DNA from 4 places in the Pseudovibrio sp. Ad13 genome. Region 1 is predicted to be linked to each of the others. Evidence: riboswitches for the same ligand, from Rfam matches in the RefSeq annotation. Region 1 holds a riboswitch; each other region holds the start of a gene.
The links. Region 1 has a riboswitch for thiamine pyrophosphate ahead of PsAD13_RS21460 (hydroxyethylthiazole kinase). Riboswitches for the same ligand answer to the same signal wherever they lie in the genome.
Positions count from the first base shown of each region.

Region 1 (7,332 bases):
CCGTTCTCAAAGCGTGCCCAAACCCGGACATTCTCGTCAACAACAACGGCGGCCCGCCACGCAAAGACTTCAAAGAGCTGGACCGTCAGGCGATTCAGGATGGTGTCATCCAGAACATGATCACCCCGATCGAACTGATCAAAGCAGTCATTGATGGCATGGCAGAGCGCCGTTTTGGCCGCATCGTCAACATAACCTCCATGTCTGTGAAGATGCCAATTGAAGGGCTGGACCTGTCCAGCGGTGCCCGTGCAGGTCTTACTGCATTCCTGGCAGGCGTCTGCCGCCAATACGCCCAGCACAATGTCACCATCAACAATGTGCTGCCCGGCAAGTTCGACACCGACCGCTTGAAAGGTGGCTTCGAGCGTCAGGCAGAGCAAACAGGCATCTCCATTGAAGAAGCCAAACGCCTGTCTTCAGAAGAGATCCCAGCAAGGCGTCTCGGCAATCCGGAAGAATTCGGCAAAGCCTGCGCCTTCATGTGCTCAGCCCATGCTGGATACATAACAGGCCAGAATCTCCTGCTTGACGGCGGCCTCTACCCAAGCGCTTTTTAAAAACGAAAAGCCTCCCCGCAGTCACGCTACAGGGAGGCAAATCAATTTTGCTTTTGCAGTGTCCTACAGCGTATCTCCGAAAAGTGGAAACCGGTTTTCGGATAAAGATACGCAAAAACAAAGACTAAAGCAGTTCAGGTGATTCAGCTTAAATGCGAACTGCTTTAGAACTTCAAACGGGCGCCAAAGCTGATGATGTCAACATTGGTGTCGTTGACCGGCCCTTGAATGGTAATGCCCTCATAGAACGGGTGGTCCGGATTAATGTTGATGTTTGAGCTTTCTGGAAAAATATGCGAGTAGCCAAAATCAACTTCCAGCCAGTCCTCGTAGAAATAACTCACCCCGGCACTCAGCCAGAACCGGTTTGAATCAGGCAGTCGCGGTGTCCGGTTCGCTTCGTCAATTGGAGACCACTCATAAGCCAACCCAAACCGACCAGTGATGTTCTGAGTGAAATCATACTCCGTACCAAGCGAGATGAAGTAGCCGTCGTTGTATTGGAACGGTAACTCGGAAACCACCTGATCCTGCAGATTGAACACCGGGAAGGTGCTAAACCGTGACCAATGCGTCCATTCAAACGTACCCATCCCGCGCCAGCGCTCATTCAATACCTGCTGGAAGGAAACTGTCACAGTCTCTGGCATAATGATGTTGGAACGAATTGGAGTTGGCGTGCCACCACCGACCACAAGCCGCCCCTTAAGGTTGTGCTCAATGGGCGAGCGATACCCAATACCAAGCTGAGTGCCTTCCCACGGCTTAAAAAGAGCTCCAAGGGTTGCCCCAAATCCGAGATTGTAGTCTTCGCCGCGCAGTTCCGCAGTTGGTGAATTCGCAGCAATTGGCGGAACACCCGTCGCAGACTTCAGCCTCACTTGCAAATATTGAAGCTGCCACCCAACCCCAACAGAGAATTTTTCGGTGACTTCATAAGCCGCCATCGGCGTAACATTGACAGAAAGCACACGGGAAGACCGCGCATAGACCTGCCCCGCCCATTCAATTTGAGGTTTGGTTTCAAAGCCATAAGGTGCATTGGAACTGACGCCAAGAGTAAGGCGGTCATTAATCTTCCAAGTGCCATATCCTGCTGGCACCCAGGCATCCACGCCAATGTCACCTGAGGAATATGGCACGCCGGTTACAGGAATGCTCAGCGCATCAATCGTCGCCGTATCCAGATCAATCGTTGCACGTGGGAACACAAATGTCTGCGAAGTTTCCACCTGCACCCCATCATGACCAGTCATGGTCGCCGGGTTCCAGTACATGCTGGAGAGGCTTTTAGAGACAGTTGCATTTCCCGCAAAGGAGAGCCCCTGATACCACGCAGATTGCTCACGAACAGCAAAAGCACCGGCAAATGCATCAGACGCAATCAGCAAGGAAGAAAGGCTAGCGATCGTAATGGGTAAATATCTGGACATGCACGGTACTTTCTGTTCTCAAGAAAACATTCAAGCAGTGCCATGATCAACCTACGAGTTACTTATTGATTCGGCTCTCTTCCTCATGATTGAAAATATTAAAGAGTAATTGCACTGGCATATTTAAAGGTATGAGGCGTCGACTTCATAAAACAACAATGCCCAGCTCACTTACAATCACTTGGGTATTCGCATTTCAGGCAGGTACACTGAAACATTTTCTGTGACAAAACTTCCGCATAACAAAAGGCCCTCCAAATGGAGGGCCCTTCAAACGCGATTTGATCTGCCAGTTAACTTCTTGCAGAGATGTTTTTGCCCAGTGAAAGAGCGCTCCACCCCGCCAGAAGCTCCTGCGCTTCTATGTAACTCTCATAAATCTTACGAGCTGTTTTGTCTTTCTGGGTATAGATATCCAGCACCTCAACACTGGTTTCCTTCAATGCTGCAAGAACCTCTTCCGGGAATTCGCGAATCTCTACCCCATGCTCTTCCTGCAGCACCTTAAGGCTCGCTGCATTCTGCGCATTGGCCTCAGAAAGCGCCAAGTCAGCTTCCACACGGCAAGCCTCTTCAACCACCGCCTGAAGCTCAGCTGGCAAACCTTCCAAAGCAACCGCATTCACAATTGCCTCACCGGTGCCGTTTGGCTTATTAAAGCCCGGACCGTAGTAGTATTTGACCAGTTTATGGAAGCCCAACGCACTGTCCGTCCATGGACCGAGAAACTCTACACCATCCACCACACGCGTTTGCAGACTGGTGAAAATCTCGGAGGCTGGAATGTTGACCGGAGTAACACCAAGCTTGCGCATGATTTCACCACCAAGACCTACCATGCGCAGTTTGCGCCCTTTCAGGTCATCCAGCGTCTCAACAGGTTCACGATACCAGCCCGCCATGGTTGGGCCAGCATTACCAGCCATAAACGGCTTCACACCAAACGGCGCATAAAGCTCATCCCAAAGTTCCTGTCCACCCATCTGGTCCACCCAGGCAGTGTGCTCCTGAGGCAGCAGACCGAAAGGAACGGTCGTAAAAAACACCGAACCCGGCATCTTGCCAGCCCAGTACAAAGCAACTGAATGGCCCATCTGTGCAGTGCCGCTTGAAACAGCGTCAAACACCTCAAAAGCCGGAACCAGCTCACCTGCAGCAAACAGGCGCACACGCATCCGACCATTACTCATAATGTTGATGCGATCACAAATGCGTTGCGCAGACATACCTGGGCCCGGCAGGTTCTTGGGCCAGCTGGTCACCATGCGCCATTCTATCACCGGATCAGCATCCTGAGCCAATGCTGGCGCAGCAAGTGCAGCGCTACCGGCAACCGCCCCAGCAGTGAGCCCCAGCGCCTGACGGCGGGTCAGATTGTTTTCTTTGTTCTTGGTCATTATCTCCGCCTTTTATTCAGACCAGAATTCATGGAAATGGTGTACAGGCCCATGTCCCTCGCCTACGTCAAGCGTATCCGCAGCTTTAATCGCCTGACTAATATATTCTTTCGCTTCGCCAATGGCATCTTGCAGCGCCAACCCCTTGGCCAGTTCCGCCGCAATCGCAGAAGACAGGGTACAGCCAGTCCCATGTGTATTCTGCGTTTTATGTCTTGGCGCCGTATACCACCTCTCCACATCACGGGAGAGGAAGAGATCATCACAGGTATCATCAGATCCGTGTCCGCCTTTCAGCAGAACCCCGTTAGCACCCATGTCCAGCAGCAGTAACGCTTGTCTGTGCATGTCTTCACGGGATTCGGCTACCGGCTGGTCCAGTAAAAAGGCCGCTTCCTGCATATTCGGCGTAATCAACGCCGCCAATGGAAACAGCTTCTGCTTCAAGACCGAAACGGCGGAGTATTGCAACAAAACATCACCAGAAGTTGCAACCATCACCGGATCAAGGATGACGCGCTTAACATTATATTCCGCCAGCTTTGTGGCAATAACAGCGATAATCTCTGGCTGTGAAAGCATGCCGATTTTCACGGCATCCACCTTCAGGTCAGAAAAAACAGCATCCATCTGCTCCGCCACAAATGCTGGCGGCACATCATGAATACCTGTCACACCTTTGGTATTTTGGGCCGTCAGTACAGTGATGACACTGGCCCCATAGACACCGCGAGCCGAAAAGGCCTTCAGGTCTGCTTGAATTCCGGCACCACCACCGGAATCCGACCCTGCAATTGTGACTGCAATCGCACTCATTAGGCCAATACCCCACCTTTATTATTCATTGTTTCGAGCTTGAGACGCTCGTTGAACTGGTCAGCCTTCAAGCCATAAAGGGTATCGATGAAAGCTGGAGTGAAGCTTCCCGGTCCGTTCGCCTGCTCTGCGGCAATCTCGCCGCATACACCATAGACAGCAAGCGCAGCAAGCACGGCAAGTTCCTTATCCGGCTCGGTAGCGGCGAAACCAGCCAGCACACCGCCCAGCGCACAGCCAATGCCAGTCACCTTGTCCATATAAGCATGCCCATTGCCCACGGTGTAGGTCGTCTCCCGGCCAAACACAGCGTCCTCAATTCCGGTACGCACAATCAGTGTGTTCTCGGTGACAGCTCCACTCAGCCCAGCGCTCTCAGTCATGTTTGCTTTAAGGATCGAAACATTCTCTTTCAGAATATCTTTCGCAAACTCCATGCGAATGTCTGAGCGATCTACTTTAACCGGGTCCAGAACCACGGGCATAGATTTTTTGGCAGCCCCTTCAAGCCCAAGCCGAATACCATGCCGCCGCTTTCCATCCAGCGTACCAAGATTGAGGAGCAACCCGTCAACACTCTCGATGAATGCAGGAATTTCATCATGAGCCGCTGTCATGGAGGGCACTATGTTACAAGCCAACATGATGTTCGCGGTAAGGCTCTGCGCAACAGAGTTCGTCAGGCAATGAACCCGAACACCACGCTCACGCACGCTCTCAAAGACTTCCCAGAGATTTTCACTTGTGTAGGACATTTGTTTTCGCTCCCCTATAGATTACGGCGGGAACGATTACCTTGGTACTCATCCCAATTCCCTCCGCCGGCACAATCCGGATCAGGTTCTAGGAGTTGGCTTTGCGCCTCTCAGCCCGTCAGTCACTTCCGAGCACCCCCATTGGTTAGAATTTTTTGCTAGCAAACAAGAGAGCGAACTGCAAGCGGAAACGAGAGGCAGCGACAAAAGGCAACTGGGGGTAGATTTCGCTTAAAAAACGCAAAAGCTTGCAAAAAAACGCAGCTTCAACGCAAAATGCTCACAAAACAACGCAAACTCAAATTTGAGCGCATCCCTGAAAGACAAATCAGCCTTTCGGGACAGAAGGATAGCAGATTTATGATTCCGTTCTTTGTACAGATCAAATGCCAGCTCGGAAAAACCTATCAGGTTGCCAACGCCATCGCAGACGCGGAAGTCGCCTCCGAGATTTACTCCACCTCCGGGGATTTCGACCTGCTGGCCAAATTCTACATCGATGATAACGAAGACATCGGACACTTCGTTGCAAACAAAGTTCAGGTCTTCGAAGGCATCCAGGACACCAGAACCATCATCACCTTCAAAGCGTTCTGATACCTACGAAAACAGGCGGGACACCAGCCCGCCTGCACAATCTCTTTTCAAGCTTTACGATCTTGATAGCTTAATTCTGAGCGTCCTGAATAGCACTCCAGACAGCAACCGGCGTCGCGGGCATATCTATATGCTCAACACCTGCATTCTTGCGCAGCGCATACTGCACAGCATTCATCACCGCCGGCGCCCCTCCAATGGACCCAGCCTCACCAGCCCCTTTGATGCCCATCGCATTTGTCGTGGAAGGAACATTGCTCGTCGAGAAGTCGAAATTTGGCAAATCATCAGCACGTGCAACATGATAGTCCATGAAGGACGCTGACAGCAGCTGCCCGGTTTCATCATAAACCGTGTTCTCACAAAGCGCCTGCGAAATCGCCTGCCCCGCACCACCATGCACCTGACCAGCCAAAAGCATCGGATTCACCGTCACGCCAAAATCATCCACGATCACATAACTGACCACGTCCGTCTTGCCCGTTTCCGGATCAATCTCCACCTCACACACATGCGTGCCATTGGGATAAGTACATTCATCCTGCATGACTTTTTCCGCTGCACTCAAGGTCTCCGGTTGCGAACCAGCCACATCAACAAGGCTGACTTGTTGGTCAGTACCAACCACGCGCACCTGCCCGTCTTCCAACGTCAGATCCCCAACACCAACCTCAAGCTTCTCACTGGCGATCTCTTTGATCTTCTTAACCAGCGTTTCAGAAGCCGCTTTCACAGATGGCATTCCAATCGGAATGGACCGCGATCCACCGGTACCACCGCCAGTCGCAACACGGTCCGTATCTCCCTGCACCATCTCAACCTGATCAAGCTGCAAACCAAGATGTTCAGCAATGACTTGGCCATATGCAGTGGCGTGACCCTGACCGTTGCTCTGCGTTCCAATCAGCAAAGTAACGCTGCCGTTCGTGTTAAGCTCAAGCTTAGCTTCCTCACCGCCAGCAAAGGCACACGCCTCCACATAGGTCGATAGCCCAACACCGCGATACAAACCTTTTGCCTTGCTTTCCGCTTCACGCTCCGCAAACGTCGAATAATGAATCTCGTCCAGCGCCTTGGTCAGGTGAGTTCCAAAGGAACCCGTATCATACATGCGGCCAAGCGCTGTCGTATAAGGCAAAGCAGCGTCGGGGATAAAGCTCTGACGGCGGAACTCAGCCGGATCCATACCCATCTCATGCGCAGCTTTGTCTGCCAGCCGTTCCATCAGATAAAGCGCTTCCGGACGCCCAGCCCCACGAAACGCATCCACCGGCACTGTATTGGTATAAACGCCTGTCGCTTCCACCCATGTTGCGGGGATATCGTAAAGACCGGGGGTCATGGTGATGCCGATCTGAGGAATACCAGGGCCAAATTCGTGCAGATAAGCGCCCATGTTTGCAAGCACATGCACCTTGAGGCCAATCATCTTGCCGTTTTCATCAAGCGCAAGCTCAGCCGTGGATACATTATCCCGGCCATGCGCATCAGACATGAAGTGTTCAGTACGTTCCTGAAGCCATTTCACGGGATGACCAAGATGTTTTGCGGCAATCAGGCAAAGTGGGTATTCAAGATAGGTGAACATCTTGGTTCCAAAACCACCACCCACATCAGGTGTCACAACGCGGATATCTTTAGGGTCGACGTTGAGTATGTTCTTGGCAATCAGATCACGCATCCCATGACCGCCCTGCGTTCCAGTGGTCAGCGTATACCTGCCGCTCTCACCATCAAACTCGCCAATACAAGCTCGCGGCTCAATCGCATTGGA
Region 1 covers NZ_LMCC01000017.1:394,650-401,981, forward strand. Annotated here, with positions in the region: gene PsAD13_RS21440 (SDR family oxidoreductase) at 1-560, shown strand, start outside; gene PsAD13_RS21445 (OmpP1/FadL family transporter) at 725-1,993, opposite strand; gene PsAD13_RS21450 (TRAP transporter substrate-binding protein) at 2,287-3,390, opposite strand; gene thiD (bifunctional hydroxymethylpyrimidine kinase/phosphomethylpyrimidine kinase) at 3,403-4,206, opposite strand; gene PsAD13_RS21460 (hydroxyethylthiazole kinase) at 4,206-4,961, opposite strand; TPP riboswitch at 5,003-5,111, opposite strand; gene PsAD13_RS21465 (Lrp/AsnC ligand binding domain-containing protein) at 5,322-5,558, shown strand; gene PsAD13_RS21470 (xanthine dehydrogenase family protein molybdopterin-binding subunit) at 5,629-7,332, opposite strand, start outside.

Region 2 (7,332 bases), on a different contig from region 1:
AATAGCAAGCTGAATGGTGAGATAGTGTGAACGGCGACCACCATCATTCTTGTCCATCAGCGGAATCATGATCGGAGCGTTTGCACCAGCGCGGGTGTTGCAGAACGCCAGATAGGTTTTGGCGCCAACAGCTTCACGGTAAAAATTACCAAATTGCAGTGTGTGAATGAGCGCAGAGGCATGCTCAACTTCACCGTTCACACCAACAACAGCTGCTTTACCGTAACCCTCAACCGCTTCACCAGAACCTGCAAAGTTGATGATCATATCCGTCAGCAAACTGCCAACATCTGGCGCAACATCATGGATGCCCGGACGCAGATCTTCAACAAAGCCCTGCCCAGCCCATGGGTTCTTGATCACAGCAACGGCCGCAATCATCCGCAATGGGGTCTCTGCTTTTTTGCCACCTTCAATCAGCGTGTCTTCCACGTGAAGAAGTGTCTTGCGTATCTCTGCTGGCATTGGTCTTCCGTTCATTCCACTGTCAAATTCAATGGTGATAAGATGGTATACCATAATACCGAATGTCAATACCTTCTTGCGAATGAAGTCAACGCAAGCTAGATTGCTGCCATGATCTCTACTGCAAATAATCCTTTGAAAATTGAGCGTCCCACCATGACGCTTCGCGATATGGCTCTTGAGAAAATGAGAGCCGCTATCATTGCCGGGCACTTCCAGTCAGGAGACCGTTTGGTCGAGCGGCCACTCTGCGACCAACTTGGCGTAAGCCGTTCAGTTGTAAGGGAAACAATCAGGTATCTTGAAGCAGAAGGCCTTGTTGAAATTCTGCCAAACAAAGGCCCGATCGTTGCCAAACTGGATTGGGAAAACGCGCAGCAGATCTACGAAATCCGCATGCTTTTGGAGACCAGTGCCGCACAAAAATGCGCTGAACTGGCCAAAGATGGGGATAAGAAAAAACTTGGTAAAGCGCTCGCTCAGCTCAAATTGGCCTACAGCAGCGGCGAAACAAACGACCTGTTTGAAGCAACAACATTATTCTATCAGTGCATTTTTGATATCAGCGGCCAGAACGTTGCATGGGAAGTGGTACAGCGACTCAATGGTCGTATCAGCCGTCTGCGCGCAATGACTTTGGGTACTCGTGACCGCCATGATGCAGGTTACAAGCGGATCGAAAAAATCTACTCCGCAATCGAAACGAACGACCCCCAGGCAGCTGCAGCTGCCATTCAGTTACATCTGACGGAAGCTGCAAATATTGCCAAAACCCTTCTGACTGCAGAGCTAAGCAAAAGCGAAAAATAATGCCTAAAGCCTACTGGATTGCCCACGTCACAGTCACGGACGCTGACGCCTACACAAACTACACCCAGGCCGCTCCAGCCGCCTTCCAAAAATACGGCGCCCGCTTCCTGGCCCGCGGCGGAAAAACCGAACACCTGGAAGGCACAACACATCCCCGTAACGTCGTCATCGAATTCGACACCATGCAACAAGCCCTGGCCTGCTACCACTCCCCAGAATACCAAGAAGCCAAAACCCACCGCAAAACCGCAGCTCTGGCGGATATCATGATCGTTGAGGGAATGGCGTAAGCTCCCCTACCCCAAATACTCCCGCAATGCTTGCGGTGGGTTGTTGAGCAGTTGTTGGGTTTCAGCAGGTGGGTGCGCTGATCCGTCGGCGACGAGGATTGCTTTGTTCGTGATGCGACGGGCATCTTGTGGGTCATGACTGACCATGAGAAGCGTCGTGCCTGTTTCTGCAACGAGGTCTGCGACCAGGTCCAGCATCTCGGCTTTAAGCGCTGGACCAAGGGCAGCGAAGGGTTCATCGAGTAACAGCAGATCACGGTGCTGAACCAATACACGGGCAAGCGCGACACGGCTTTGTTGACCACCAGACAGTTCAGCTGGTTTGCGTGCTCCCATCCCCGCCAGACCGACCCGCACAAGGGCCGCGTCAACTTGTTCTTGCTCAGGTTTTGAGAGCTTTCCGTCAGGCCGCAAACCGAGGGCTGCGTTTTGGGCCGCAGTTAAGTGCGGAAACAGATTGCCATCTTGAAACAGCATGGCGATTGGGCGTTTTCCCGGAGCCTGCTTGGTGAGCTCTTGTTTCTTCCAAAAAATGCGTCCTTGCGATAATTCACGGAACCCGGCAATAGCCTCAAGCAAGGTTGATTTTCCTGCGCCAGATGGGCCAATGACGGCAACGCTGCTGCCAGCTTCAACGTGCAAGTTGGCCTGCAATTGGAAACGGCCATTTGCAATGAGACAAGAGCTAAGCTTCAGCATGCCAGCGACCTCCCCGGTCTAAAATCCAGAACAGTGCCATTGAAAGCACAAGCAGTAAAAGAGCTCCGCCGGCTGCTGCCTGCATTTTGTATGCCCCCATCAAGCGGTAAATCTGTAAAGGCAGCGTTGCAATTTCCGGATCTGCAAACAGGGCAATCACGCCAAGGTCTCCCATGGAAAGTGCCGCTGCAAGCCCCGCAGCAAACCCGATCTGTGGCCGCATACGTGGAATGAGGACACGTGAGAAGAACACCCAGCCTTCCATATTTAGAGACAAGGCCAACCGTCCATGACGTGAAACCGTATCTCGCGCAGCAGGGACAAGAATGCGAAGGGCAAACGGCAATGCCATCGCCGCATTGACGAGTGCTGTCACAGGAAGAGCAAGGTCTGACGGGTTTGCCCATGGACGTATAATGATAAACAAACCCGTTCCAATCACCAGCGGGGATGCCGCTAATCCCAAAATTCCAGCAAGTTCAACCACACTATGCCGGCGAACGGCGATTGCGGCTGCCATAGGCAACGCGAGCAGCAACAAGATCACTGTGCTGGCTAAGGCGACAGCAACAGAAACGAGTGCCGCCTTCAACACAATAAACGGCACCAGAAACAGACCGCTAAACCCTGACAGAACAACGGCACTGAGCGGCAAAAGCAAAAACAGCGTTGCAAGTGAAATCCAGAGGATGTCTGCGACAGGTGCACCACCATCCCAGCGCTGGATCGCTCGGTCCAGTCCTGCGCCAAACCCTTCACCACGTGAAAGCTTCAGTGCTGCGAAAGCTGCAGCAGCAGTGAGCATGAGTTGCAATGCAGAAAGCAGCGCGGCGCGGCCAAGATCAAAATCGTAAGTAAAAGCCTGATAGATCGCCAGCTCAATAGTTGTCGCCCGCGGCCCGCCACCAAGTGTCAGAGCAACAGCAAAGCTTGTCAGGCAGATCGCAAAGATCACAGCCAGTGCACCGGGTAGAATGCGCGCGAGCATGGGGAGTTCTATCAGCCGAAACAGGGCTTTTCCATCACACCCAAGCTGCGCCGCAAGGCGAAAGCGCTCTGAGGGAACCTCTTGCCACCCCTGCAAGATCAATCGGGTTGCCAGCGGAAGGTTGAAGAAAACATGAGCCAGCACAACACCGTGGAGGCCATAAATGCGAATGGGTGAAGCACCGAAATAGACAAGCACATCAGATATCCAGCCCGCACGGCCAAACACCTGCAGTAACCCAAGAATGGCGACAATAACTGGAAGAATGAAGGGCGCACCAAGCAGGGCAATAAGCAAACTGCGGCCCGGAAACCGCCGTCGCGCCAGGGCGCGCGCAACCGGCACAGCCAGCGCAACACTGATCACAGCAGAAAGCACGGCCTGCGTGAGCGTAAACTTGAGAGCGGCCCAATCGGAAGAGGAAAAGCCGTGACCCGCTTCGGCTCGCAGAGCAACCGCGGCCAACGTGCCAAGTATGAGTGCCGCGACAAGCAATGCCGCGGCAACACCGGGAAGCGAACTTACTGGCTGAGCGCTTCTAGCCATTCCGGCAGAGCCTCACTTCTTGCAGTAGCAGCTTCGTCAGGCTTAAAGAACAAAGCTTTTTCAGGCACCTGCAGTGTGTCAAAGCCAGCAGGCAAACCACCTTCAGGTGTCACAGCAGGATACATCCAGTTGGTCGTTGGAATGATTGTCTGGAAAGCATCTGAAACCATGAAGTTCAGGAACTTGTCTGCCAACTCTGGCTGATCAGTCCCGGCAAGCTTTGCCGCTACTTCAACCTGCATGTAATGGCCTTCTTCAAACGCGGCAGTGGTCTTGCTGTTATCTTCCTCGGCAATCAGGTGGTAAGCCGGAGACGTGGTGTAACTGAGCACCATCTCCGCTTCCCCATCAAGGAAAAGACCGTAGGCTTCAGACCAACCTTTTGTAACCGTCACGATGTTATCGGAAAGATCCGCCCACACATCAGCAGCTTCGTCTCCGTAAGCCGCTTTCACCCAAAGCAGCAGCCCGAGGCCGGGCGTAGAGGAGCGTGGATCCTGAATAAGGATCTTGGCATCACTCTTTGCAAGCTCGCGGAAGTTGGTTGGTACGGTTTCGCCAGCCTTGTGTACGAAGGCAAAGTAGCCCCAATCGTACGGCACAAAGGTTTCGTCAGCCCACTCCACTGGCAGTGTGTATTGGGCTTCAACAGTGTGTGGTGCAAACAGGCCAGTTTTCTTGGCAGTCTCTACCAGATTGGTGTCCAGACCCAGCACCACATCGGCATCTGAGTTTTTACCTTCAAGACGAATGCGGGAAAGCAGTGCTGCGCCATCTTCGACGCCAACAAGTTTCAGGTCACACTCGCATACAGCCTCAAACGCTTCTTCCACTTTTGGGCCTGGGCCCCAGTCAGAAACGAAGCTGTCGTATGTGTAAACTGTCAGTTGAGGCTTCTCAGCAGCCATCGCTGATGTTGCAGTGAGTAATCCCGCAGCAATTAACAGATGTTTCAAGTCATCCTCCATTGCGGCGAGAGGGCAAGGATGGATGAAACCGGTACCCTTCCCTCCGCCGGTTCTAGCCGGTTCAGGTTCAACGGGTTCGCCACTAAAGCATCTCAGCACGACAAATACGCGCACCCCGAGGTCAAGCGGTTCTTAACCGGAAAAACACAGAAGCGCAACTGGATATAGCCAGCGTCTGGAGAGCACCTGTAGGGAGTTGCAATAAAAAGCCCGGGCAGTTTCCTGCCCAGGCTCGTCGCATTTATTAGGCTGTCAGGTCGAAGCGGTCGGCGTTCATGACCTTGGTCCATGTTGCCACGAAATCGCGGACGAACTTTTCGTGGTTGTCATCCTGAGCATACACTTCAGCATAAGCGCGCAGGATTGAGTTGGAGCCAAACACAAGGTCTGCACTGGTTGCAGTCCACTTAGGCTTGCCAGATTTGCGGTCACGGATTTCATAGGTGCCATCTTTGAGTGGATGCCAGCTGTTGTCCATATCGGTCAGGTTGACGAAGAAGTCCGTTGTCAGCTGACCTTCGCGGTCCGTGAAGACACCGTGCTTTGATCCGCCATAATTGGCACCAAGAACGCGCAGGCCACCAACAAGTGCAGTCATTTCCCAGCCAGTGAGGCGGAGGAGCTGAGCACGATCCAGCATCATCTCTTCCGGGCTAACAGCGTACTCTTGCTTCTGCCAATTACGGAAGCCATCAGAAATAGGCTCCAAAACAGAGAAGGATGTCGCGTCTGTCATCGCATCTGTTGCATCACCGCGACCAGAAGCGAATGGAACTTCCACGTTGAAACCAGCTGCCTTGATGGCATTTTCCACACCAACATTTCCTGCCAGCACGATCACATCTGCGACTGAGGCTCCTGCCTGCGCTGCGATTGGTTCAAGCACAGCCAGAACTTTGGCAAGCCGGTCTGGCTCATTGCCAACCCAATCCTTTTGAGGAGCGAGGCGGATACGAGCACCGTTGGCACCACCGCGCATATCAGAACCGCGATAGGTACGTGCGCTGTCCCAAGCGGTTTTGATCAGGTCTTCATTGCTCAAACCACTTGCCGCAATTTTTGCTTTCACCGCAGTAACATCATAGTTGGTGTTGCCTGCTGGAACAGGATCCTGCCAGATAAGGTCTTCTTTCGGCACATCCGGGCCAAGATAATTGGCTCTCGGTCCCATGTCGCGGTGTGTCAGCTTGAACCATGCACGCGCAAACGTATCTCTGAAGTACTCAGGATCTGCGATGAATTTCTGACAGTACTCGTTGTAGATCGGGTCAACCTTCATCGCCATGTCCGCATCCGTCATGATCGGATTGTGACGAACAGACGGATCCGTTGGGTCAACAGGCTTGTCTTCTTCCTTGATGGAAACAGGTTCCCATTGCCATGCGCCGGCAGGAGATTTTACCTGCTCCCATTCATGGCCGAACAGCATATCAAAGAAACCCATATCGAATGTGGTTGGGTGTGTGGTCCACGCACCTTCGATACCAGAAGTAAAGGCATTCGTTGCCTTGCCATCCTGTCCGGGGTTAGACCAGCCAAAGCCCTGCTCTTCAAGACCAGCGGCTTCCGGTGCGACGCCGATGTTATCGACGGCACCGCGTCCATGGGTTTTACCAACGGTGTGACCACCACAAGTCAGCGCAGCAGTTTCCTCGTCATTCATTGCCATACGAGCAAAGGTTTCGCGGATCTGATCAGCTGTTTTTTGCGGACCGGGAACGCCATTCACGCCTTCGGGGTTCACGTAGATCAAGCCCATGTGGGTTGCTGCAAGCGGGTTTTCGAGCGTTGAAGGGTCATCCAGATCGTCATAGCGCTCTTCACTGCGCGCAAGCCATTCTTTCTCAGATCCCCAATAGGTGTCGATCTCCGGACCCCAGATATCCTCACGGCCAAACCCGAAACCAAAGGTTTTCAGACCCATGGAGTCATAGGCGATAGTGCCTGCGAGAATAATCAGATCAGCCCAGGAGAGAGCGTTGCCGTACTTTTTCTTGATAGGCCAAAGCAAACGGCGCGCTTTATCAAGGCTTGCGTTATCAGGCCAGGAGTTAAGCGGAGCAAAGCGAATGTTGCCGGAACCGCCGCCACCGCGACCATCTGCAAGACGATAAGAGCCAGCTGTGTGCCACGAAAGGCGGATCATCAGGCCACCATAATGACCCCAATCCGCTGGCCACCAGTCCTGACTGTCGGTCATGAGCGCATGAACGTCTGCCTTCACCGCTTCAAAATCGAGTGATTTAACAGCATCATGATAGTTGAAGCCTGGGTCCATCGGGTTGGTACGCGCACCATGTTGATGGAGGATGTCGAGATTCAAAGCATCAGGCCACCATCGGGTAACCGGCTTATCCATCGATGTGTTCGCGCCATGTACCACCGGACAAACACCGGCTGTCTTGACATCGTTACCGTGCATTGCTGTCTCCACTATCTAATTTGGCTCTTGCTGGTTTTGACGTAGCGTTTACCTTAAGCGGTGAGACGAAACGATGCATCCAGCAAATTCTAGACTGAATATAGATCGCTAAACGCATTAAGTGAAATTGCATCTTCTACTCAT
Region 2 covers NZ_LMCC01000006.1:116,432-123,763, reverse strand. Annotated here, with positions in the region: gene PsAD13_RS09905 (amino acid synthesis family protein) at 1-465, opposite strand, end outside; gene PsAD13_RS09900 (GntR family transcriptional regulator) at 622-1,275, shown strand; gene PsAD13_RS09895 (DUF1330 domain-containing protein) at 1,275-1,565, shown strand; gene PsAD13_RS09890 (ATP-binding cassette domain-containing protein) at 1,572-2,264, opposite strand; gene PsAD13_RS09885 (thiamine/thiamine pyrophosphate ABC transporter permease ThiP) at 2,251-3,798, opposite strand; gene thiB (thiamine ABC transporter substrate binding subunit) at 3,774-4,754, opposite strand; TPP riboswitch at 4,788-4,894, opposite strand; gene katG (catalase/peroxidase HPI) at 5,011-7,188, opposite strand.
Region 2: linked by a shared signal. The riboswitch ahead of thiB (thiamine ABC transporter substrate binding subunit) and the one ahead of PsAD13_RS21460 (hydroxyethylthiazole kinase) in region 1 are both predicted to bind thiamine pyrophosphate.

Region 3 (7,332 bases), on a different contig from region 1:
TAGATTTCTAGCAGTTACCTGTGACAATTGCAGGCCACAGGTATTGTTTTGGACCTAGTTTTTTCTTGATCAATCCCAGCGTGCTTCTTCTTCGCGGCGTACAAAGACGACCTGACGTCCATCAGGCAGCAACTGGCTGATTTGATCTGGGCCGCCGTGTTCATCAAACTCAACTAATCCAATGCCACTTGCATTCAGCAAGCGTCGGCCATGATGCGTGCCCACAGGTTTGCGCGGAATAACCTTCATGCCACGTCGTCTGGTGAGCCAGTTCAAGGGAGAGCGAGGCGCATAGAGCCAGCGGTTCAGATGGTCGAGTTTATCAAGCAGTTTGGCCGGGAACTCGTTTTTGATGCCACTGCTGCAGATTTGCCAGATGTCAGGCCCACGAGAGTGTCCGCGTAACTCGACATCGTAAACAAAGGAGTAGTGCACGTCACCAGAAAGGATCGTAAAGCGATCTGGCGTTTTGCGGTGGCGGAACACATTCAAAATGCCATCTGCCGTTCCCGGATGTGCCATCCAGTATTCCGCATCCACCATGAGCGGCTTGCCCATGAACGTGAGCAGCTTCTGCAGCGTTTCGATCAGCTTTACGCCGAAGATCGGGGCTGCGGAGACGAGTAGCACGGCGTCTTTTCCGCGCAGAGATCGTTGTAAATCTGTGACCGCTTCCCAGTCCAGAAGACCCGAGGGTAGATGCCCTGCCCGCTCTGATCTCCATCGGCGTGTGCGCGTATCCAGCACCAGCAGTGGTGGGTCTAGTTCCCAGTAATAGTCCCAGTTTTCAAAGGCGAAGAGGTGATCCAGAAACTCATCGTAGCTGTTTGTGCCGGGCACAGTGACAGCTTGCGTCATCGCTTCAAGTGTTCCACCTGAGAACGCTTCAGGTCGGTTGCCCCACCCCTGATTGAGCATATAGGCACACAAGGCATTGCCAATGATCCGTCGGGAGAACGGATGGCCGTAGGCGGTCTCTTCCCAATCACGGTTGAGGTTCCAGTCATCAGTGACATCATGGTCATCAAAGATCATCGCGACCGGAAGATGCGCAAACAGGCGGCGCACCTGACTGAGGCCAACAACAAACTCTTTCAGAATTTTCTGTTCGCTCTCATAGAGCGCTGCTTCTTCTGGTGTCAGTCCTTCAGGAACGTCTGTCTCAACCAGATCCCATAGTGCTGGAGACCAGACAAGGAGGTACATTGCCAAGAATTCAGCAAGTGTGATCAGATGGTTATGGGCATGATCGGCAGTAAAGATTGGTTTTTCTACGCCACCGAACAAGACAAGCCAGAGCTTTCTGTTCTTCTCCAGACTTGGGAGAAACTTTTCGCGGCGGTAGTAGGTGTCGCCGTGTTGGTAGAAATCTGATGCCTTATCAGGCACTTTGCTTTCCAAGCCTGCCAGCTGTTCCTCAGTGATACCGAGTTTTTCGATGAGCGCATGGATAGCTCGCAACATGGGGCCAGCAACATCATCTGAGTAAATCTGATCGCCACTCATCACGAGGGCAGTTGGCCATTTTTCCTTGTCAATTTTGGTGCCGTTCTCAGCCCTGATATGCTTTGCCAGAAACTGATCAGCTGCGACCAGACCATCGCCGGATTCGTGATGTGGTTTGCGGCAGGACCCGTGCAGGAGCGAGGAAACTTTTGAGCTTAGCAGAAAGCCGGGAAGCTCCTGATTTTCATAGCAGAGATCAGGCGCCCATACGGAATGATCCTGCCAACCAGCCTCCTCGTCATCCTCCATACGCAGAGCGAGGCGATAGCTGATCCAAGTGTCATGCGGTAAAGGGCTTTGGAGAGGTAGATCGATCAGGAGGTAGTGGAGATGTACCCCTGCTGAGATCAGGTTTACCTCAGTTTGCGCTTTCGTCAGCTCGTAGGTTTGCGGCTCACGGCCTTGTGGGAGCAAATCCAGTTTCACATCCGCCGGAGCGCGCACTGCGAGCCAGAATGTTAAACGTGAGGTTTCCAGTCGACGCAAGATTGGGCCAGCTAAAACGGATGGGAGAGAACAGGTTTCAAGCATTCGTTGATATTATTTTTCGCGATATCCAGATGTGAAATTCTTAGATGAGAGATAGGTATGCAATCCTCAAAAGCCAATATGGATCAGCAACTCTCTTCTCTGAAAGACCAAACTACAAAAGTTTTCTGAACCCCGCCTGAACCGAACCTGCCTTGACAGTAGTTCATAATCGTTCTAGCAAAATCATGTATGCAGGGGAGTCTCACCAAGGAGACTGAGAGGCTGACAGAGCGCAAGCTCGGCGACGCGACCCTTAGAACCTGACCCAGTTGATACTGGCGTAGGAAGCACGGGTCGCGGGACCTGTTTATAAGGCTAGTGTAACAACCGCGATCTTAGCAGCAGAAGTTCTTTCTGCCGTTTCCCAGCCAAGACTCATCTGGTGTCTTTTTCGAGTTATGAACTTGAGGAGCACCATAATGACGACGCCAAACCCATCCATCACCACAGGCGCCTTGCCAGCAGCGCGTAAAATCTACGTTCGTGGCAGCCTGCACGAAGACGTGCTCGTGCCCATGCGCGAGATCAGCGTACACCCAACTGCAGGCGAGCCACCGCTGCCAGTCTATGATAGTTCCGGCCCATACACAGACCCAACGGCAACAACGAATATTTCTGAAGGTTTGCCTGCTCTACGGCGCAAGTGGATCGAGGCGCGCGGTGACACCGAGGAATATGATGGCCGTGAGATTAAGCCTGAAGACAATGGTTTTGTGAAAGGCGACCGGCTTGTTCCTGAGTTTCCGGTGAAGCCTCGCCCCTTGCGCGGAAAGGACGGTAAAGCCGTCACCCAGCTGGCCTATGCCCGCGCTGGCATTATCACACCGGAGATGGAGTTTATCGCCATCCGCGAAAACCAGTTGCGGGAAGCGGTTGCAGAAGAGCGGTGTGGCAATGACTGGGGTGCGAGCATTCCAGATTATGTAACACCAGAGTTTGTACGTGATGAGGTGGCTGCTGGCCGCGCGATCATTCCGTCAAACATCAACCACCCTGAGAGTGAGCCGATGATCATCGGGCGGAACTTTCTGGTCAAGATCAACGCCAATATGGGTACATCTGCTGTTACCTCTTCCATGGAAGAGGAAGTAGACAAGATGGTGTGGTCGATCCGCTGGGGTGCTGACACGGTGATGGATCTGTCTACCGGGCGTAATATTCACAACACCCGTGAGTGGATCATCCGCAACAGCCCTGTACCAATTGGGACTGTCCCGCTTTATCAGGCACTTGAGAAGGTGAATGGCATTGCCGAGGATCTGACTTGGGAGATTTTCCGCGACACCCTGATTGAACAGGCAGAGCAAGGGGTTGATTACTTTACCATTCATGCAGGTGTGCGCCTGCACATGGTGCCGATGACCGTCAATCGCGTGACCGGCATTGTCTCCCGTGGAGGCTCCATCATGGCCAAGTGGTGTCTGCATCACCACAAAGATAGCTTCCTCTATGAACACTTTGACGAAATCTGCGATATTTGTCGCCAGTATGATGTTGCCTTCTCCCTTGGTGATGGATTGCGTCCGGGTTCCATTGCAGATGCCAATGATGAAGCGCAGTTTGCAGAGCTGGAGACACTTGGAGAACTTACCAAAATTGCGTGGGCCAAGGATTGCCAGGTGATGATCGAAGGGCCGGGCCATGTGGCCATGCACAAGATCAAAGAAAACATGGATAAACAGCTGGAATGCTGCCATGAGGCGCCGTTCTATACGCTTGGGCCCCTTACTACCGATATCGCACCCGGTTATGACCACATCACCTCCGGCATTGGCGCTGCGATGATCGGGTGGTTTGGCTGTGCCATGCTTTGCTATGTGACGCCCAAAGAGCATCTGGGATTGCCGGACCGGGATGATGTAAAAACCGGCGTGATTACCTACAAGATTGCAGCTCATGCAGCTGATCTTGCCAAAGGCTTGCCAGGTGCCCAGCGGCGGGATGATGCCTTATCTCGTGCTCGCTTTGAATTCCGCTGGGAGGATCAATTCAACCTCTCTCTCGATCCCGATACTGCGCGAGAGTTCCACGATGAAACTCTGCCGAAAGACGCGCATAAAGTGGCTCATTTCTGCTCTATGTGCGGACCTAAGTTCTGTTCCATGCGGATCTCGCACGATATCCGCGCGGAGGCCCAGAAGGAAGGTATGGAGGCTATGGCAGCCAAGTTCCGCGAAGGCGGCAAGTTGTACCTGCCACTTGAAGGGACAGAGCAGTGATTACGATTGCAGGAGCCGGCCTTGCGGGGCTGGCTTCCGCCTATGAGCTAGCAAAGCGCGGTGCATCCGTCACTATCTTTGAAAAATCCGCTAAACCGGGCGAAAGCAGTGTCGCACGGTTTGCCGGCGGCATGCTTGCTCCGTTTTGCGAGCGTGAAAGCGCAGAAGAAGACGTTGTTACACTTGGGGTGCAAGCCGCTGATTGGTGGTCTCAGGTAACGCTTGTGACCCGGCACGGAACGCTGGTGGTTACTCCGCCGCGCGATCAGGCCGAGCTGACCCGTTTTGCACGGCGGACCTCACACTTTACCGAGGTGAACGGTCAAGCGATCTCAGAGCTGGAGCCAGCATTGGCTGGACGCTTTGAGCGTGGGCTGTTTTTCAAAGAGGAAGCTCATCTGGACCCACGGCAGGCACTGGCTGACCTGACAGGGGCTGTTCAGGAGCTTGGGGTAGAGATCCAATATGGAAGGACTGCACCTGAGCGGGTCAATCTCAATTGCACAGCAACCGCATCCAGCCTTCCTGACTTGCGGGCTGTGCGCGGTGAGATGGCGATTTTGCATTGTCCTGAGGTTCAGCTTTCCCGTGTCATCCGGCTCTTACACCCACGTATGCCGCTTTATCTGGTCCCGCGGGCTGATGGTTTATTCATGATTGGCGGGACCATGGTGGAGAGTAATTCTGAACGTCCTCCTACTCTTCGCTCCCTTACAGAAATGCTGAGCACAGCCTTTGCCATTCACCCTGCCTTTGCCGAGGCCAGTGTGGTTGAAATTGGAGCGGGATTGCGTCCAGCGTTTCCAGACAACTTGCCTCGACTGATCGAGCATGACGGGTCTCTTCACCTCAACGGGCTTTACCGCCACGGTTTTCTGCTTGCACCAGCACTGGCACAGCAAGCAGCACAACATCTTTTGAAGGAGGCTTGCGTATGAAGATCATCGTGAATGCGGAACCACGCGAGGTCACCAACGAAACGTTGGAGGATGCTCTTACGGAGCTGGAGTTCACCAGCCCCGCTGTTGCGACGGCTTTGAACGGCCGTTTTGTTCCTCGTGAGGACTACTCTGTGACATCCCTTTCAGAAGGCGATCGACTGGAAGTTCTTGCGCCTATGCAGGGAGGGTAACATGCAGCTTTATGGTACAGACATTAGTTCCCGGCTGTTGCTAGGAACAGCGCAATATCCCTCTCCTGCGGTACTGCAAAAAGCAATTGAGACCAGCAGAACAGAGATCATCACGGTCTCTTTGCGGCGCGAAACCGCTGACGGTTCTGGAGCTGGTTTCTGGGGGCTATTGAAAGATAGTGGCTGCAGAATTCTGCCCAACACCGCTGGGTGCCATAGCGTGCAAGAAGCCGTTGTTACTGCACAGATGGCTCGCGAGTTGTTTGGAACCGACTGGATCAAGCTAGAGGTTATCGGCAACTCAGACACCTTACAGCCCGATATCTTTGGGTTGGTCGAAGCTGCGAGGATTCTCTGTGCAGATGGTTTCAAGGTGTTTCCATACACAACTGATGATCTTGTGGTTGGCGAAAAGTTGTTGGAAGCCGGATGCAAACTGCTGATGCCGTGGGGGGCTCCCATCGGGTCTGGTCAGGGCCTGCGAAATCCTGAGGCCTTGCGGGCCATGCGGGCGCATTTTCCGGATGTACCCTTGATCGTGGATGCTGGTATTGGGCGTCCCTCTGACGCCATGCGTGCAATGGAGCTTGGCATGGATGCTGTTCTACTCAACACCGCAGTTGCCAAAGCGGGTGACCCGGTTTTGATGGCGCAGGCCATGGCACAGGCAATTGAAGCAGGGCGGAATGGAAACATCGCAGACCCTATGGACCCACGCGACATGGCGGTTCCCTCTACCCCAATCCTTGGCATGGCGGAGTTGCTCTGATGGAACGGTTTTATCTGATTGCCGGAGACGCGGACTGGATTGAACAGCTTGTCCCTCACGGCGTGAAGCTTGTTCAACTACGGATCAAAGACCAACCTGAACAGGTTGTTCGTCTGCAAATTGCACAGGCTCGTGACTATTGCCGTCAACATGGTGTTCAACTGATCATCAATGACTATTGGGAGCTGGCATTAGAACTTGGCTGTGATTTCGTTCATCTTGGGCAGGAAGACATGGACAGTGCTGACTTTGCTGCACTCCAGAAGGCTGGTGTTCGCTTTGGTCTTTCCACCCATGATGAGGCCGAGTTGGATCGCGCCCTCTCCTTCAAGCCCGAGTATGTCGCTCTGGGCCCGGTCTATCCAACCAAGCTGAAGAAAATGAAGTGGGCTCCACAAGGTTTGGAGCGTGTCAGCCGCTGGAAACAGATGGTTGGCAAGACACCTCTTGTTGCCATAGGTGGATTAACACCGGAGCGACTTGCCGGTGTGTTTGAAGCTGGTGCTGATAGCGCAGCGGTGGTGACTGACATTTTACAGGCACACGATCCAATTACCCGAACACAGGAATGGGTGGAGGCTTGCAAGCAATGACGCGTTATGACCGCCAGATGCTCTTGTCTGAAGTTGGGACAGCAGGACAACAGCGGTTGCGATCTGCTCATGTCCTCGTTGTTGGTGCTGGCGGTTTAGGCTGCCCTGTCCTGCAATATCTTACCGGTGCCGGTGTGGGCATTATCACGATTGTTGATCCCGATATGATTGAAGAGAGTAATCTGCATCGACAGCCTTTGTATTCACCGGCAAATGTGGGGGAGAGCAAGGCCTATGCCGCAGCAGCTCGGTTACATGGCTACAACCCAGAGGTGGAGCTACGCGCGCTCAACATTGCTCTGGATCCTGCAAATGCGGGCAGACTGATTGCCCAGGCAGATATCATCGTGGATGCTGCAGATACGTTTGCAGCCTCTTACACGCTCTCAGATGAGTGCTACCAACAAAGCAAACCGCTTATCTCAGCCTCTGCACTTGGAACCTCCGGTTATCTGGGAGGTTTTTGTGGTGGTGCGCCATCACTGCGAGCTGTCTTCCCCTCCCCACCAACCAACTCTGCCAATTGCGCCAGTGCGGGTGTCCTCGGCCCTTCGGTCGGGAGCATCGGAGCCATGCAGGCAC
Region 3 covers NZ_LMCC01000003.1:27,992-35,323, reverse strand. Annotated here, with positions in the region: gene PsAD13_RS04470 (hypothetical protein) at 70-2,037, opposite strand; TPP riboswitch at 2,221-2,341, shown strand; gene thiC (phosphomethylpyrimidine synthase ThiC) at 2,436-4,256, shown strand; gene PsAD13_RS04460 (FAD-dependent oxidoreductase) at 4,253-5,194, shown strand; gene thiS (sulfur carrier protein ThiS) at 5,191-5,388, shown strand; gene PsAD13_RS04450 (thiazole synthase) at 5,390-6,157, shown strand; gene PsAD13_RS04445 (thiamine phosphate synthase) at 6,157-6,750, shown strand; gene PsAD13_RS04440 (HesA/MoeB/ThiF family protein) at 6,747-7,332, shown strand, end outside.
Region 3: linked by a shared signal. The riboswitch ahead of thiC (phosphomethylpyrimidine synthase ThiC) and the one ahead of PsAD13_RS21460 (hydroxyethylthiazole kinase) in region 1 are both predicted to bind thiamine pyrophosphate.

Region 4 (7,332 bases), on a different contig from region 1:
AAATGGCGGACTACAATTCCGTTCTAAAAAAAGCGGTAGCTGGTTTACAAGAGAACACAGGTTCTGCACGGCGGGCAGTTTATCAACGCGCGCGGAATGCAATTGTAAAGCAACTTAAAAGTTACGACCCACCTCTGTCTCCCTCCCAGATCACTGAGGAGCAGCTGAAGCTTGAAGAGGCCATTCGTAAGGTCGAAGCGGAAGCTGCTCGTGAGTCTCTCGGGTTGGGGCGGTCTAAAACCACCCCAGCTCCAAGTGCTCCAAAACCTGCAGCTCCAGAAATCTCTGCTGCATCTTCACCTGCTGGCGATCCGCCTAAGGCAGGTACAAAGGCCGATACTCCAGCGCGCGATGAGCCGAAAGCACCTGCTGCTAAAGCAGATGTGTTTAAAGAGGCGGTTCGTGCTGCGCAGGATCTTGGCAACGCCGCACATCAAGCCAATCAGATGGCGCGTGATCAGCTGCCTGAAGCTTCCAGCGAGCGTAAAGAGCCTGATCTTGGCTCCATGGATGACAAAGAGACAGGTGAACCTGCCGCGTCTCTGCCAACCAAAGGTGCTGTCGAGACGAGCGCAGAAGAGCGCTCTTGGGTGCCGGGTGAGGCACGCCGAACCAAGCTGGAAACAAAAGGTAAGTCGCGTCCTGAGATCGATGAGCCTGCCAAGGTTAAGCCAAAGACAAGCCGTAAACCTGCTTCCTCCCGCAAGCCAGCCGTTGCGCAGCGCGTTGGTGATGCGATTGAGCAGGAAGAAGGGCTGAAGCCTTCCAACACATCGGGTATTGTCGGTATAATTGTGGTCATACTGATAATCTTGGGCGTTACCGCAGGTGTCTATAGTCTGCGCGATGTTATTCTCTCCTTAGTTCTTCCAGTTGAAACCGGTGAGACTGTTGCGCCAGAGAGCGCACCTTCGAATGAAGATGAGCCGCTTCGGGTTCAGCCGGAACGTACGCCGAAGAAGAACACTGACCGCCTGTTGCCATCTGATGAAGGGGCAAAGGTCTCTCCGGATGCGACACGGGTGCAGACGACCCGGATTACCCGGAATTCATCCAGCGCTGCGCCAACCGAGACAACAGCTGAGCCTCCAGTCGTGCGTGTGGTTGAAACTCCAGCAGCACCGGCAGAAGACACATCTTCTGAGCAGGTTTTGCCGGTGACGGAACCTGCACAGCAAAGTACTGCAGTTGAGACCAATTCTGTTCCGCCAGCTGAAACCATTGGAACTGAAGCTGCGGTTTCTCCTGTTGCACAACAGAGCATACTTTACGAAGAGGCATTGACGCCGGGTGCTGCAGGTTCTGCATCACGCGGGAACGTTGTTTGGTCATTGGATGAAGCTAATGGCGATTCTGTCATCAAGGCTGTTGCGACGCTGCCATCTCGTAACTTCTCTGTTGAGATGACGTTGAAGCCGAATAGTGATCAGTCTTTGCCAGCCAGCCATCTGCTTGAGCTGAACTTCATCTTCCCAGAAGGATTTGATGGCAAAGGTGTTGAGAAGGTGCCTGGCCTGATCCTGAAGAAGACAGAGTCCGAAGCAGGTGATCCGCTTGATGGTGCTGCCGTGAAGGTTTCTGACACTCTCTTCTGGATTGCGCTGTCTGACAGTGATGAAGAAAAAGCAAAGAACCTGAAGCGTCTTTCTGAGCGTGAGTGGATTGATGTTCCACTGCTGTATAACAGCGGTCGCCGTGCAATGTTGACCTTTGAAAAAGGTACAACCGGCAACAAAGTTATCGCAGAGGCAATCAAGAGCTGGAAGTAATCTAGTTTCAGATATTTAGATTAGATTTCAAAGGCCTTGGCTCTCTCAGAGCTGAGGCCTTTTTCATTATGCTGTCGTCCGTCAGAGCAAAATCTGCTTGCATCCTTCAGCAGAAACGCGCATGTTCCTTGCTATTCCGAGGGGTGCTTTTCTTTCGAAAAGCTGAGATTGCGATGAGCTAAACCCTTTGAACCTGATCCGGGTAATGCCGGCGAAGGGACGGGACCTGAGCCATTCTTCCCGGATCTCCATGTTTGCATTTTGCTGTAACGGGAGATCCTGTGCTGAAAACATCCCAGAGAGCTAATGTAGCTCCGTTCTTCCGCCTGTTTGTGATGCCCAATACCATTGTTGGGAGTCTGCATGCTGAAGCGAGCTTTGAAACGAATTCTCCGAAGTCTTTTCGGGATTTTGCTTTTTATCGCCATTTGGGAAAGTGTGGTTCAGATTGGAGAGTTTCCTCCGTTTCTCTTGCCAGGTCCGGCGGCGGTTTTTTCCGCTTTTCTCAATCAAGGTGTTTTCCTGCTGCATCATGCAGGCATTACCGCTTGGGAGACTGTTCTCGGCTTTCTCTTTGGCGTGAGTGCTGGAGCTTCGCTGGCTGTTTTGCTGGCAGTGTCTCCCCGGATACGCCTGTTTCTGCTGCCTCCAATTGCAGCGACCCAATCTCTTCCTGTGTTTGCAATAGCCCCACTTTTAGTGCTGTGGTTCGGCTTTGGGCTCGCCTCCAAGGTTGTCATGGCCGTGATCGTGATCTTCTTTTCTGTAACCTCGACCTTCTTCGATGGTTTGCGCAGGACTGATCAGTCGCTGCTTGATCTTGGTAAGCTGCACGGCCTGAACCGCTGGCAAACACTTCGCTACATACGCATTCCCGCAGCTTTGCCTTCTCTGGCATCTGGTATGCGCATTGCTGCGGTCTTCGCGCCTATTGGGGCGGTGGTTGGAGAGTGGGTTGGTGCTAAAGGGGGGCTGGCATTCATCATGTTGCAATCCAATGCCCGCATGCAAACAGCGACTATGTTTGCGGCGTTGATTTTGCTTGCGGTGATGGTGTTGAGCCTGAGGGCAGTTGTTGAGTTCGCCACTTCTCGGATGATCTATTGGCAGAAAGAGATCTAGGTCTCAGAGTATGAGGACGTAACCTTATGAAAAAACTAGGTATTCTGTTTGGTGCGGCAATGCTTGCGAGTACGCTTCAAGTGCAAGCAGCGGGCAAGCTGACTGTGTTGCTGGATTGGTTTGCGAATCCAGACCATGCACCAATCGTGGTTGCCAAGGCACGGGGTTTCTTTGAAAAAGAGGGCCTTGATGTTGAGCTGATTGAGCCTGCTGATCCTTCCATGCCACCAAAGCTTGTTGCAGCAGGGCAGGGTGATATTGCAGTTTCCTATCAGCAGACGTTGCACCCGCAGATTGATGAGGGCATGCCGCTGATGCGGATCGGGACGTTGGTCTCTACGCCTTTGAACACACTGATTGTGTTGGAAGATGGACCAATCAAGGAGATTGCAGACCTGAAAGGCAAGCGTATTGGTTATTCCACATCCGGGTTTGAGAACGCCATGCTTGGGAAGATGCTTTCCAATGCAGGTCTGAGTTCTGACGATGTGGAGCTGATCAACGTAAACTTCTCGCTCTCACCATCTCTGATGGCTGGGCAGGTTGATGCGGTGATTGGTGGTTACCGTAACTTCGAGCTGAACCAGATGGAGATTGAAGGTGCGAAAGGCCGCGCGTTTTATCCTGAAGAGAACGGCGTGCCAGTCTATGATGAACTGATTTATGTGGCTCACAAAGATAAGCTGGATGATCCGCGTTTGAAGAAGTTCATTAATGCGATTGAGGCGGCTACTGTTTATCTGCTTAATAATCCGCAGGACTCCTGGAAGAGCTTCCTTGAGATCTATCCAAATCTGGATGATGAGCTGAACAAGCGTGCCTGGGCGGATACTCTGCCGCGTTTTGCCAGCCGTCCAGCTGCTTTGGACAATGGTCGCTATGAACGGTTTGCAAACTTTCTGATTGAGCAGGGGCTCATTAAAACAGCGCCTCCAGTTGAAACCTACGCGGTTGAACTGCGCTAACCGGTATAGGTCTAAACTAAAATTTGAGCCTCCGAGTTTCGGGGGCTCTTTTTATTTGTAGGCCAAATGCCGTTATTGCGCTGCATCCTTGACCGCTTCGTGTTGAGCCAGATCGCTGAGGATGTATTTCTCAAAAGCAGCATAGATGGTGTTGTACTCACCCTCAGAGAGTGATTTACATTCATCTACCAGCGTCAGGGCTTTCTTCTTGTCATTCTCCTCAAAGAGCGCAAAGACCATGTTGCAGTGGATGTTTTTGAGCTTGAGGAAGTTTTCTGAGAAGGCAAGTGATGGATCACCTAGCAACGCAAAGGAACGCATCTGGTAACGGCTGGTTTTGACTGGGATTGTCTCCAATGCTGCCAGTTCAGGCATCTGGCCGCGTGTCGTTTCACACATAAGAACGCTGTGACCGGCTTCTTTGCAATGACGGGCTAAATCTTCTGCTAAATCAACGCATTTACCGAGTGGGGCGTACCTGAAATGACGCCGTGTACCTGTTTCGCCAAGCGTTGCCAGGCCGGTTGAGATGCCGATATCGATTGTGACCGCGTGGTCCTTCATATTTTTCTGGTTGAAGTTGAACCGGTCCTTGAGATTGAAGCGCTTCATTTGCTTCTGCATTTCAATCGCTGTTCGGCAGGCATGAGCAGCATGGAATGGATCATCGAGTGGTGCGTTCCAGTAAGCATTCAGGCCGGATGTGCTCAGCGTGTTCAATGTACCATCGTGGATATGCACTTCATCGAGATGAGCTGTTTGGAAGCCGTTGGAGAAGCCTGCGAGATCCTGAGGAGACAAACCCTCATAATACCGGTGAAAGTGCCTCAAACGTGTCGAGAGGCTCGTGATTTCACGTTGCTGGCCCTCCAGAGGGAGTTGCTCTGACTTCGCCAGTACCTTTTGCATTTGTTTGGGAGAAAGAATTCCTGCAAATCGTTCAGTTGTTTGGTTTCTGTGACTCTTGAATGTCACACGCCGGATTGTGCAGGAGAAAGCGAATATCAGAAGGACAACGAAAGATGGGAAGAATGGCTCAAGGACGGTGTTTTGCAGAGCGAATTGGTGGAATGCAACTCCGTTGATGACCAAGACAGCGACGCCTGTAAGTGACAGACTTAACCAGAAACCTTGCGTGGCGGAGATGATAGCAATGGCGATACCAAATCCGATTAATGCCAGTATTTCAGCGTATCGCGCCCATGTAGGGATATTGAGGAAGTTGTCAGACTGAAGTGTTTGCAGTGCCTGTGCATGTCGTTCTGAACTTCTGTCCTGAGTGCCTATGACGAACTGACTTCCAGAAGCTGGAGGCCAGAGTTTGGAGGGTACTCTGTTTTTTAAGACATCGCTCGCCGCAAGGATGAAATTGCTGGCATTGCTTGTTTTGAACACCAGCATTTCCGTCTTTTCAGTGACAGGAATTTGAAAATAAGTGCTTTTCAGCTGATAGCCATCTTCTGCTTGCGTGACTTGGAACGGTTGCATGTTTGTCTGATTGGACAGGCTCCATGCCGTTAATGCGAGAGATGGCAACAGCGCTGTGTTGCTTTGGAATTGAAGTGGATAGAGCAGCGCATTTGAACCGTGTGCGTATTGGGTGTCGCTTTGATACCCTGTAGCCTGCGAGAACCTTATGTAGTTGGAAAGAGGAGGTTTTTCAGCTACGGCCTCGCTCAACGGTCTGCTGAGCAGGACTGGGTAATGGGAGATGATGGTTTGTAAGAGCAGGTCGTGATTTGGATAAATTGCCCGCAATGAGGGCTGCAGATCGTCGTAGATTCGGCTTCTTAAGGTGGGGGAGGTCGGATCGGCTTTTCTGAAGTCTGCATCTATAATCAGAAGCTTGGGATTATACTCCCCCAGTTTTTGAAGGATTTGTGCAAGCTCCAGACGCTGATATATCGGCTCCTGCGTTTGCTGGTTTGATTCTGGTGTAAGATGGATCGTGTAAACTGGCGGCGTAGAAGTTGTGTTTGGCCATGCCAATTGCAGCGCGTTTTGGCTGAGATATCCGACGTTATCCAGTACCTGCGGGTATAGGGTGCGGACAAGTATTGCTATTGCAATGAATAGACAGGATACAACCGCTGCAAGTGCACGGTTGGTTTGTGACAGCCAGCTAGAGCCGAACATGTAATTCCCCCCAAAAGGGGAAGTGACCCAACTCACATAAATTCCCCTCATCATTAACCTTAGGAAAGCTCTGAGGGGACGACAAGCTTAGCTGTTTATTTAAAAGGGTGTTCCTACAGTTGATTTGTATTTTAAGTTAATTCAACTCAACTTTTATGCAGCTGGACGTCTTAAAGCACTTTGCTGTCGTGTTGACTGAGCGAGTTGCTTTAAGTTTTAGCCTTACCTGAGAAATCGGTAGCCCCGTGAGGGGAGCACACTTTATGCACCTGCCTCATGACCTGCCATTGCCATGGCGCTTTCCTGAACGGCCTTTTGAACCTTCTCAAAAGCACGCACTTCAATCTGGCGTACACGCTCGCGGCTTACGCCAAACTCGGTCGAGAGTTCTTCCAGAGTGATCGGGCTTTCAGAAAGTCGACGAGCTTCAAAAATGCGGGTCTCGCGGGGGTTCAGTACGCCCATTGCGTTTTTCAGCATATCGCGGCGTACATCGTATTCTTCCTGCTCAGCCAGTACAGCTTCCTGACTCTCGGCATCATCCACGAGCCAATCCTGCCACTCACTGGATTCACCTTCGCTGGAGCGCAGAGGTGCGTTCAGGGAAGAGTCGCCACCCAGACGGCGGTTCATGGAAACAACTTCTTTCTCGGTTACACCGAGAGTTGTCGCAATGTGCTGGACCTGATCCGGACGCAAATCACCATCTTCAAACGCCTGAATTTTGCCTTTGACGCGACGCAGGTTGAAGAACAGGCGCTTCTGGTTTGCTGTGGTACCCATTTTAACGAGCGACCATGTGCGCAGGATGTATTCCTGAATGGAAGCCTTGATCCACCACATGGCGTAGGTTGCCAGGCGGAAGCCTTTGTCCGGCTCAAAGCGTTTTACAGCCTGCATCAGACCGACGTTACCTTCTGAGATAACTTCGCCCAGAGGCAAGCCATAGCCACGGTAGCCCATTGCAATTTTTGCAACGAGGCGCAGGTGAGAATTTACAAGTCTTTCAGCAGCTTTTGGTTCGTCGTGTTCCCGGTAGCGCTTGGCGAGCATGTACTCTTCCTGCGGCTGAAGCATCGGGAATTTTCTAATCTCATCTAAATAGCGGCTTAAACCGCCTTCGCCGCCCGTGAGGGCTGGTAGGTTACGGGCCATAAAGCACCCCTCCTTGCTTGGTGTTCCCGCCTGATCGAGGGATCAGGCTTTTCGGCAAACACACATTGGTGCCTTCAGATGAAGCGCACCTGAAGTGTCTATATGGGAACATTGTGGCCAAAACGCTACCAGATCGGCAATCTTTTTGGCCTAAATTTTTCGTAATGATTGAAGAATACCAGCAA
Region 4 covers NZ_LMCC01000004.1:42,421-49,752, reverse strand. Annotated here, with positions in the region: gene PsAD13_RS04915 (hypothetical protein) at 3-1,769, shown strand; TPP riboswitch at 1,899-2,006, shown strand; gene PsAD13_RS04910 (ABC transporter permease) at 2,133-2,891, shown strand; gene PsAD13_RS04905 (ABC transporter substrate-binding protein) at 2,918-3,856, shown strand; gene PsAD13_RS04900 (CHASE2 domain-containing protein) at 3,929-5,992, opposite strand; gene rpoH (RNA polymerase sigma factor RpoH) at 6,254-7,147, opposite strand; gene PsAD13_RS04890 (RluA family pseudouridine synthase) at 7,298-7,332, opposite strand, start outside.
Region 4: linked by a shared signal. The riboswitch ahead of PsAD13_RS04910 (ABC transporter permease) and the one ahead of PsAD13_RS21460 (hydroxyethylthiazole kinase) in region 1 are both predicted to bind thiamine pyrophosphate.